2 regions of the Streptomyces fagopyri genome follow, and region 2 is predicted to be linked to the other one. Evidence: predicted binding sites of a transcription regulator. Region 2 holds the regulator's gene; the other holds the start of a gene.

Region 1 (4,415 bases), 2.2 Mb from region 2:
GGGTGAGCAGGGAGGCGAAGGAGACGTCGTTCACCGGCCCATTGTCGGTCAGTGTGGGCCAGTCGGTGGACGGTGCGCGTCCGGTCGCGGTGTCGGGGCCGCGCACGGGCCGTGGCCTGGGAGTATCCGACACCATGCGATCAGTACGACAAGCCGATAAAAATGACGCGAAGGGGACGGTTGCCCTGAGCGGGATCACCGCCCTCACCGTCATCGGACTCGTGTCCGGCCGTGCCGGCGGCGGGTCCGCGGAGGTGAGGCCCGCGCCCGGCCGGCAGCAGGGGCCGCACGCGCCCGCGGCCGGCCCCCTCGGCTCGTACGCCACCAGGCTCCTCATCCGCCTGCGGGGCACGAAGGACCGGCGGGCCGCCATGCCGGACATGATCCGCCGGTTCCTGGACGAGGTCACGGGCGAGGGCTACGCGGTCGCGCGGCTGGGGGACCACCTGTGAGAGGTGGTTCGCCCGCCGCGGGCACCCGGACGCGCGCGTGGGCGGGCGCCGCGCTGGCCGCGGTGCTCGCCACCGTCCTGCTGGCCGGCTGCGCGCAGTCCGTCGACCCGATCGAGCGCCTGGGCAAGAAGGCCGCGCAGGAGGTGCGCAGGACCCGCCCGCACGGCCCGGCGGCGGCGACGTACCGGCGCTGGGGGCTGTCCGCCCCGCTCGCGCCGGCACCGCGCCCGCCCGCCCGCAGCGGCGTCCGCCGCGACCGGACGGGACTGGTCCCGGTCGTCGGCCGTGTGCCCACCCACGACAAGGTGGTCTTCCTGACGTACGACGACGGCGCCGAGCGCGATCCGCGCTTCGTCGACATGGTCCGCGAACTCAGGCTGCCCGTCAGCATGTTCCTCACGGACAGTGTCGTCGGGCCCGGCTACGGGCACTTCGCGCGGCTGCGGGAGGTCGGCGCCAGCGTGCAGAACCACACCCTCGACCACGCCTCGCTGCGCGGACTGCCGTACGCGGGCCAGCGGGCCGAGATCTGCGGCCAGCAGGAGAAGCTCAAGGCCCGCTTCGGCATCCGCCCCCGGCTCTTCCGGCCCCCCTACGGCACCTACGACACCACCACCCTGCGCGCCGCCGCCGACTGCGGGGTCACGGCCGTCGTCCTGGGCAGGGAGGCCGACTCCCACCGGCTGCGCCCCGGCGACATCCTGTCCGGCTTCGAGGAGCCGAACCTCACCGCGGCGACCACCAGACTCCTGCGCCGCATCCAGGCGGAGGGCTTCACCCCGGCGCGCCTGGAGAACTACCTCTGACCCACGCCCCGACGCCCCGGCCCGGACCACCGCCTCCGGCCCGTCCGGCGCTCGGGGACGAGGCCGTTCGGGCCGGAACGGGGTCCGCGGGCGGAGCTTCCTGCGGCGCGCCGACACCGGCGAACGCCGACCCGAACCCCACGCCACGCCGACGGCCTTTGGCACTCCGCTTGACCGAGTGCTAATCGCGGTCATAGTGTCAGGCCTGGCACTCCCCACTGGAGAGTGCCAATAGCGACGGGCAGGTCCGGCACCCGCGACGACGGATCGACCTGGTCGCCACCTCAGACAGTTAACCCCGTGAGATCTCCGAAGGGGGAGGTCGGATCGTGACGACCACCAGCTCCAAGGTTGCCATCAAGCCGCTCGAGGACCGTGTCGTGGTCCAGCCGCTGGACGCCGAACAGACCACGGCCTCTGGCCTGGTCATCCCGGACACCGCGAAGGAGAAGCCCCAGGAGGGCGTCGTCCTCGCCGTGGGCCCGGGCCGCTTCGAGAACGGCGAGCGCCTGCCGCTCGACGTCAGCACCGGCGACATCGTGCTGTACAGCAAGTACGGCGGCACCGAGGTGAAGTACAACGGCGAGGAGTACCTCGTCCTCTCGGCCCGCGACGTGCTCGCGATCATCGAGAAGTAATTCACCACAGTTCTGCAGTGAACTGCGCCCCTGGCCCCCGCGACCTTATGAAGCCGGGCGCTGGGGGCGCGGTTCGTTTTCACCCACGTTTTCCGAGAGGGCTGAACCGCTCCCATGGCGAAGATCCTGAAGTTCGACGAGGACGCCCGTCGCGCCCTTGAGCGCGGCGTCAACAAGCTTGCCGACACCGTCAAGGTGACGATCGGCCCCAAGGGCCGCAACGTCGTCATCGACAAGAAGTTCGGCGCCCCCACCATCACCAACGACGGCGTCACCATCGCCCGCGAGGTCGAGCTCGACGACCCGTACGAGAACCTCGGCGCCCAGCTGGTGAAGGAGGTGGCGACCAAGACCAACGACATCGCGGGTGACGGTACGACCACCGCCACCGTGCTGGCCCAGGCGCTCGTCCGCGAGGGCCTGAAGAACGTCGCCGCGGGTGCTTCCCCGGCGCTGCTCAAGAAGGGCATCGACGCCGCGGTCAAGGCCGTGTGCGAGGAGCTCCTCGCGACCGCCCGACCGATCGACGAGAAGTCCGACATCGCCGCCGTCGCCGCCCTGTCCGCGCAGGACAGCCAGGTCGGCGAGCTCATCGCCGAGGCGATGGACAAGGTCGGCAAGGACGGTGTCATCACCGTCGAGGAGTCCAACACCTTCGGTCTGGAGCTGGACTTCACCGAGGGCATGGCCTTCGACAAGGGCTACCTGTCGCCGTACTTCGTGACGGACCAGGAGCGCATGGAGGCCGTCCTCGAGGACCCGTACATCCTCATCCACCAGGGCAAGATCTCCTCCATCCAGGACCTGCTGCCGCTGCTGGAGAAGGTCATCCAGGCCAACGCCTCCAAGCCGCTGCTGATCATCGCCGAGGACGTCGACGGCGAGGCGCTGTCGACCCTGGTCGTCAACAAGATCCGCGGCACGTTCAACGCCGTCGCCGTGAAGGCCCCCGGCTTCGGTGACCGCCGCAAGGCCATGCTGGGCGACCTCGCCACCCTCACCGGCGGTCAGGTCATCGCCGAGGAGGTCGGCCTCAAGCTCGACCAGGTCGGTCTGGACGTGCTGGGCACCGCCCGCCGCGTGACGGTCACCAAGGACGACACCACCGTCGTCGACGGTGGCGGCGACCACGACGCCGTCGTGGGCCGCGTCAACCAGATCAAGGCCGAGATCGAGAACACGGACTCCGACTGGGACCGCGAGAAGCTCCAGGAGCGCCTCGCGAAGCTGGCCGGCGGCGTGTGCGTGATCAAGGTCGGCGCCGCCACCGAGGTGGAGCTCAAGGAGAAGAAGCACCGTCTGGAGGACGCCATCTCCGCGACCCGCGCCGCGGTCGAGGAGGGCATCGTCTCCGGTGGTGGCTCCGCGCTCGTCCACGCCGTGAAGGTCCTCGAGGGCAACCTCGGCAAGACCGGCGACGAGGCCACGGGTGTCGCGGTCGTCCGCCGCGCCGCCGTCGAGCCGCTGCGCTGGATCGCCGAGAACGCCGGCCTGGAGGGCTACGTCATCACCTCCAAGGTCGCCGAGCTCGACAAGGGCCAGGGCTTCAACGCCGCGACCGGCGAGTACGGCGACCTGGTCAAGTCCGGTGTCATCGACCCGGTCAAGGTCACCCGCTCCGCTCTGGAGAACGCCGCCTCCATCGCCTCCCTGCTCCTCACGACCGAGACCCTGGTCGTCGAGAAGCCGGCCGAGGAAGAGGCCGACGCGGGCCACGGCCACGGCCACGGGCACTCCCACTGAGACACGTCGTGGGACGTCCGCACCGGTAGACGTCCGCATCGACAGGCAGTACTGAGGCCCAGCTCCCCCCGGGGACGCTGGGCCTCAGTACTGCGGGCGCCGCGGCGGGCCCGTACCGCTGCCCCCGCCCCGCCGCCGTGCCGCTCCAGTGCCCTGCCGCCGTGCCGTTCTGCCGTTCTGCCGTTCTGCCGTCGTGCGGTTCTGCCGCTCGGCCGGCTCTGTCGCCGCGTGCCGTTCTACTGCGGCCCGTACTTGCGCCCCGTCTTCGACGTGATCCCGCCCAGCAGCCCGCGCGGCGCCACCTTCACCACACCCATGAGCGCCTTGTACCGCGGGTCGGGGATCGACAGCGTCTTGCCGCGGGCCAGGTCCGCGAGTGCCGCCGCGACCAGCTTGTCCGCGTCGAGCCACATCCAGTTCGGGATGTTGTCCGTGCCCATCCCGGCGCGCTGGTGGAACTCGGTGCGCACGAAGCCCGGGGCCAGCGCCATCAGCCGTACGCCGCTGCCCGCCAGGTCCTTCGCCGCGCCCTGCGTGAACTGCACGACCCACGCCTTGGACGCCCCGTACGTACCCCGCGGGACGAACGCGGCCACCGACGCCACATTGACGACCCCGCCCCGGCCGCGCTCGCGCATGGCCGCGGTCGCGGCCGACGTCAGCCGCAGCACCGCCTCGCAGTGCACCTTGAGCATGGTCAGCTCGTCGGCCATCGACACTTCCAGATAGCGGCCCTTGTTGCCGAACCCGGCGTTGTTGATCAGCAGGTCGACCGG
Region 2 (4,415 bases):
GGCGCACAGCACCTCCACCAGCTGTCCCGCGGACAGTTCACGGGCCATCCGGTGTCCCTGCCCTGCCCACAGGGCCATGCCCTGCGCGTCGCCCGCCCTGGCCGCCGCCTTGCGCAGCGGGGAGGTGAGGTGGTGGACCTCGGGGTACGCGGCGGGCGCGTACGGCCCGTGCTCCCGCAGAAAGCGGTTGACCAGGCCGCGCGCGGGGCGGCCGGAGAACGCGCGCGTCAGCTCCGTGCGGACGAAGAGGGGGTTGGTCAGGGACTGCTTGTGCACGGCGTGCGCGCCGGACTCCGGGGTGGCGAGGAACGCGGTGCCGAGCTGCGCCGCGTTCGCGCCCGCGGCGAGCACCGCGGCGATCTGGCTGCCGCGCATGATGCCGCCGGCGGCGACGACCGGGATCTGCACGGTCTCGCGGACCTGGGCGATCAGGGAGAGCAGTCCGATCCCCGTGCCGTCCGTCTCCGGGTTGTCCCGGTGGGTGCCCTGGTGACCGCCGGCCTCCACGCCCTGCACGACGACCGCGGCGGCCCCCGCCCGCTGCACCGCGAGGGCCTCCTCGGCCGTGGTCGCGGTGATCACGGTGAGCGTGCCGACCCGGGCGAAGGAGTCCAGGACGTCTCGGGTGGGGCAGCCGAAGTGGAAGGAGACCACCGGCACCGGGTTGTCGAGGAGGACCGCGAGCTTGGCGTCGTAGCCGTCGTCGCGACCGCTGTCCGGGTCGCCGAGGTCCGTCTCGTACCAGGAGGCCTCACCGGCCAGCTGGTGGGCGTACACCTCGACGCTGGCCGGGTCCGCGTACTCGGCCTGCGGCATGAAGAGGTTGACCCCGAAGGGCCGGCTCGTCAGCCCGCGCAACTGCTTGATCTCCTGGTACATGCCGTCGGCGGTCTTGTAACCGGCGGCGAGGAACCCGAGCCCCCCGGCCTCGGACACGGCGGCCGCGAGGTGCGGGACGGAGACGCCGCCCGCCATGGGGGCCTGCACGATCGGGTGAGGGAAGAGATCGGTCAGTGCGGAGGACATGACGGCATGTTGTCACGTCCTCCGAACAAGTCCGAAATCCGGCCTTCCGCCTGCGGCGGGCCATCGGGAGGGACGGTCCGCGGCGGCTTTTCGGCCTCCGCCGCCCCTGCCCGTCCCGCCCGCGGGGGCCGCGGCCCCCGCGCTTCCGCTTCGACCCGGACGGCCTCGTCCTCCGACGCCGGCCGGGCCGCGGCACGAACCGCCGCCGGGGTCAGCGGCCGTTGAACGCGTCCTTCAGACGGGAGAACAGGCCCTGCTGGCCCGGCTGGAACTGCCCGGTCGGACGCTCCTCGCCGCGCAGCTGCGCCAGCTCCCGGAGCAACCGCTCCTGCTCCGGATCGAGCTTGGTCGGCGTGGTGACCTCGACATGCACGATGAGGTCGCCCCGGCCGCCGCCGCGCAGATGCGTGACACCGCGTCCGTGCATCGGGATCGACTGTCCCGACTGTGTGCCGGGCCGGATGTCGACCTCCTCCAGCCCGTCCAGGGTCTCCAGCGGCACCTTGGTGCCGAGCGACGCCGCGGTCATCGGAATGGTGACCGTGCAGTGCAGATCGTCACCGCGGCGCTGGAAGGTCGAGTGCGGCAGCTCGTGGATCTCGACGTAGAGGTCACCGGCGGGACCGCCGCCGGGACCGACCTCGCCCTCGCCCGCGAGCTGGATCCGGGTGCCGTTGTCCACGCCCGCCGGGATCTTCACCGTGAGCGTGCGCCGGGACCTGACCCGCCCGTCGCCCGCGCACTCGGGGCACGGGGTCGGCACGACGGTGCCGAACCCCTGGCACTGCGGGCACGGACGGGACGTCATGACCTGGCCCAGGAACGACCGTGTGACCTGGGACACCTCGCCGCGTCCGCGGCACATGTCGCAGGTCTGGGCGGAGGTTCCCGGCGCGGCGCCCTCACCGTTGCAGGTGGCGCACACGACGGCCGTGTCGACCTGGATGTCCTTCGTGGTGCCGAAGGCGGCCTCGTCCAGCTCGATCTCGAGCCGGATCATGGCGTCCTGGCCGCGCCGCGTGCGCGACCGGGGGCCCCGCTGCGACGCCGTGCCGAAGAAGGCGTCCATGATGTCCGAGAAGTTGCCGAAGCCACCGGCTCCGAAACCGCCCGCTCCCGCGCCGCCCGCCTGGGACAGCGGGTCGCCGCCGAGGTCGTAGACCTGCTTCTTCTGCGGGTCCGACAACACCTCGTACGCGGCGTTGATCTCCTTGAACCGCTCCTGCGTCTTCGGATCGGGATTGACGTCCGGATGCAGCTCGCGCGCGAGCCGCCGGAAAGCCTTCTTGATCTCGTCCTGGGACGCGTCGCGGCGCACGCCGAGCACGGCGTAGTAGTCCGTGGCCACTTAAGACTCCGCCAGGATCTGTCCGACGTACCGTGCCACCGCTCGTACCGCTCCCATCGTTCCCGGGTAATCCATGCGGGTCGGTCCGACCACGCCGAGTTTGGCTACTGCCTCGTCGCCCGAACCGTAGCCGACGGAGACCACGGACGTGGAGTTGAGTCCCTCGTACGCGTTCTCGTGACCGATCCGTACGGTCATGCCCGAATCCCCCGCCTCCCCCAGCAGTTTGAGGAGCACGACCTGTTCCTCCAGCGCTTCGAGCACCGGTCTGATCGTGAGGGGAAAGTCATGTCCGAAGCGAGTCAGGTTCGCGGTGCCGCCGATCATCAGACGCTCCTCGGTCTCCTCGACGAGCGTCTCCAGAAGCGTGGAGAGCACCGTCGTGACCGTACCCCGGTCGTCCGTCTCGAAGGCGTCCGGGAGGTCCTGGACGAGCGGCGGGACGTCCGCGAAGCGGCGGCCCGCGACCCGGCTGTTGAGCCGGGCCCGCAGATCCGCCACCGACGTCTCACCGAACGGCGCCGGACAGTCGATCATGCGCTGCTCGACCCGCCCCGTGTCCGTGATCAGGACGAGCATCAGCCGGGCGGGGGCCAGGGACAGCAGCTCCACGTGCCGCACGGTCGATCTGGTCAGCGACGGGTACTGCACGACGGCGACCTGCCGCGTCAGCTGCGCGAGCAGCCGCACGGTCCGTCCGACGACGTCGTCGAGGTCGACGGCGCCGCCCAGGAAGTTCTGGATGGCCCGCCGCTCGGGCCCCGTCATCGGCTTGACGCCCGCGAGCTTGTCGACGAAGAGCCGGTAGCCCTTGTCGGTGGGGATGCGCCCGGCGCTCGTGTGCGGCTGGGCGATGTACCCCTCGTCCTCCAGGGCGGCCATGTCGTTGCGGACCGTGGCCGGGGAGACCCCCAGCCGGTGCCGCTCCGTCAGCGCCTTGGAACCGACCGGCTCCTCGGTGCCGACGTAGTCCTGGACGATGGCGCGCAGCACTTCGAGCCTGCGTTCACTCAGCATCGCGCGCACCTCCAGTTGTCCGTCGCTCGTCGCCTCGCCTGGCACTCAGCGCGTGCGAGTGCCAGCATGCCCCGGCCCAGTGTACGGCCGGTGGGTACGGCCCCGGCAAGGGCGGGCCCGCGATCTTGGGCACGTATGCCGACGTGTCCCGTGATGTCTCACCGGCGTTCCGCCCTCCCGCTAGCGTCACCGTATGAAGGTGACTTGGGAAGAGCCGGGTTGGGAGGAGCTGGCCCCCCGCGTGGGACGGCGGCGGCTCGCGGGCTGGGACTGCACGGCCGGGCTGGTGGTGGGCGCGGGCGCGGCGCTCATGGTCGACGCGGGGGCGAGCCTCGGGGAGGGCGCACGGTTGCGCGCCGAGGCGCGAGCACTCCTCGGTACGGACCGGGACGTGACGCACCTCGCACTCACCCATCCGCACTTCGACCATGTCTTCGGCGCGGCGGCGTTCACGGGCGCGCAGGTGTTCGGGGCCGCCGGTCTCGGCGCGGTGTTCGCGCACGGGGCCGAGGACCTGCGCGCGGACGCCGTACGCCACGGCCTGGACCCGCGTGACGCCGCCGAGGCCGCGGACGCCCTGGTCCCCCCGCGGGACCCCGTGCCGGACGAGCTGACGCTCGACCTGGGCGGCGGGGTGCGGGCACGGCTGGTGAACGTGGGTCCGGGCCACACGGCGCACGATCTGGTGGTCCTGGTGACCGGACCGGCCGGCTCCCCGGAGGTCGTCTTCTGCGGGGACCTGGTGGAGGAGTCGGGCGAGCCCCAGGCGGGTCCCGACGCCGTCTCCTCGCGCTGGCCGGCGGCGCTGGACAGGCTGCTCGGTCTGGGCGGCGAGGAGGCGGTGTATGTGCCCGGTCACGGGGCCGCGGTGAATGCGGCGTTCGTCCGGGCACAGCGGGACGCGCTCGCGACACGTTTCGGCGTGTCGTAGGGATCTCCGCGCCACCTCGCCGCCGGTTCTCCTATCGTCATCCGAATGCGCCAGTACTCTCCGGATCTCACCCCGCCGTGGAAGAAGCCCCAG

The links. The regulator HrcA, encoded in region 2, represses chaperone genes, less so after heat shock. The targets are predictions, from matches to a motif close to TTNGCACTCNGNNNNNCNGAGTGCNAA.
Region 1: groES (co-chaperone GroES) is a predicted target of HrcA. The motif match lies at 1,417-1,443, and genes of this name have one in related genera.

What each region holds. Positions count from the first base shown of each region.
Region 1 covers NZ_CP045643.1:3,978,301-3,982,715, reverse strand. The annotation lists gene GFH48_RS16935 (class I SAM-dependent methyltransferase) at 1-34, opposite strand, end outside; gene GFH48_RS16930 (hypothetical protein) at 135-452, shown strand; gene GFH48_RS16925 (polysaccharide deacetylase family protein) at 449-1,258, shown strand; gene groES (co-chaperone GroES) at 1,588-1,896, shown strand; gene groL (chaperonin GroEL) at 2,011-3,639, shown strand; gene GFH48_RS16910 (SDR family NAD(P)-dependent oxidoreductase) at 3,876-4,415, opposite strand, start outside.
Region 2 covers NZ_CP045643.1:6,200,429-6,204,843, reverse strand. The annotation lists gene GFH48_RS26705 (nitronate monooxygenase) at 1-1,026, opposite strand, end outside; gene dnaJ (molecular chaperone DnaJ) at 1,238-2,374, opposite strand; gene hrcA (heat-inducible transcriptional repressor HrcA) at 2,375-3,391, opposite strand; gene GFH48_RS26690 (MBL fold metallo-hydrolase) at 3,585-4,322, shown strand; gene GFH48_RS26685 (DUF3097 domain-containing protein) at 4,368-4,415, shown strand, end outside.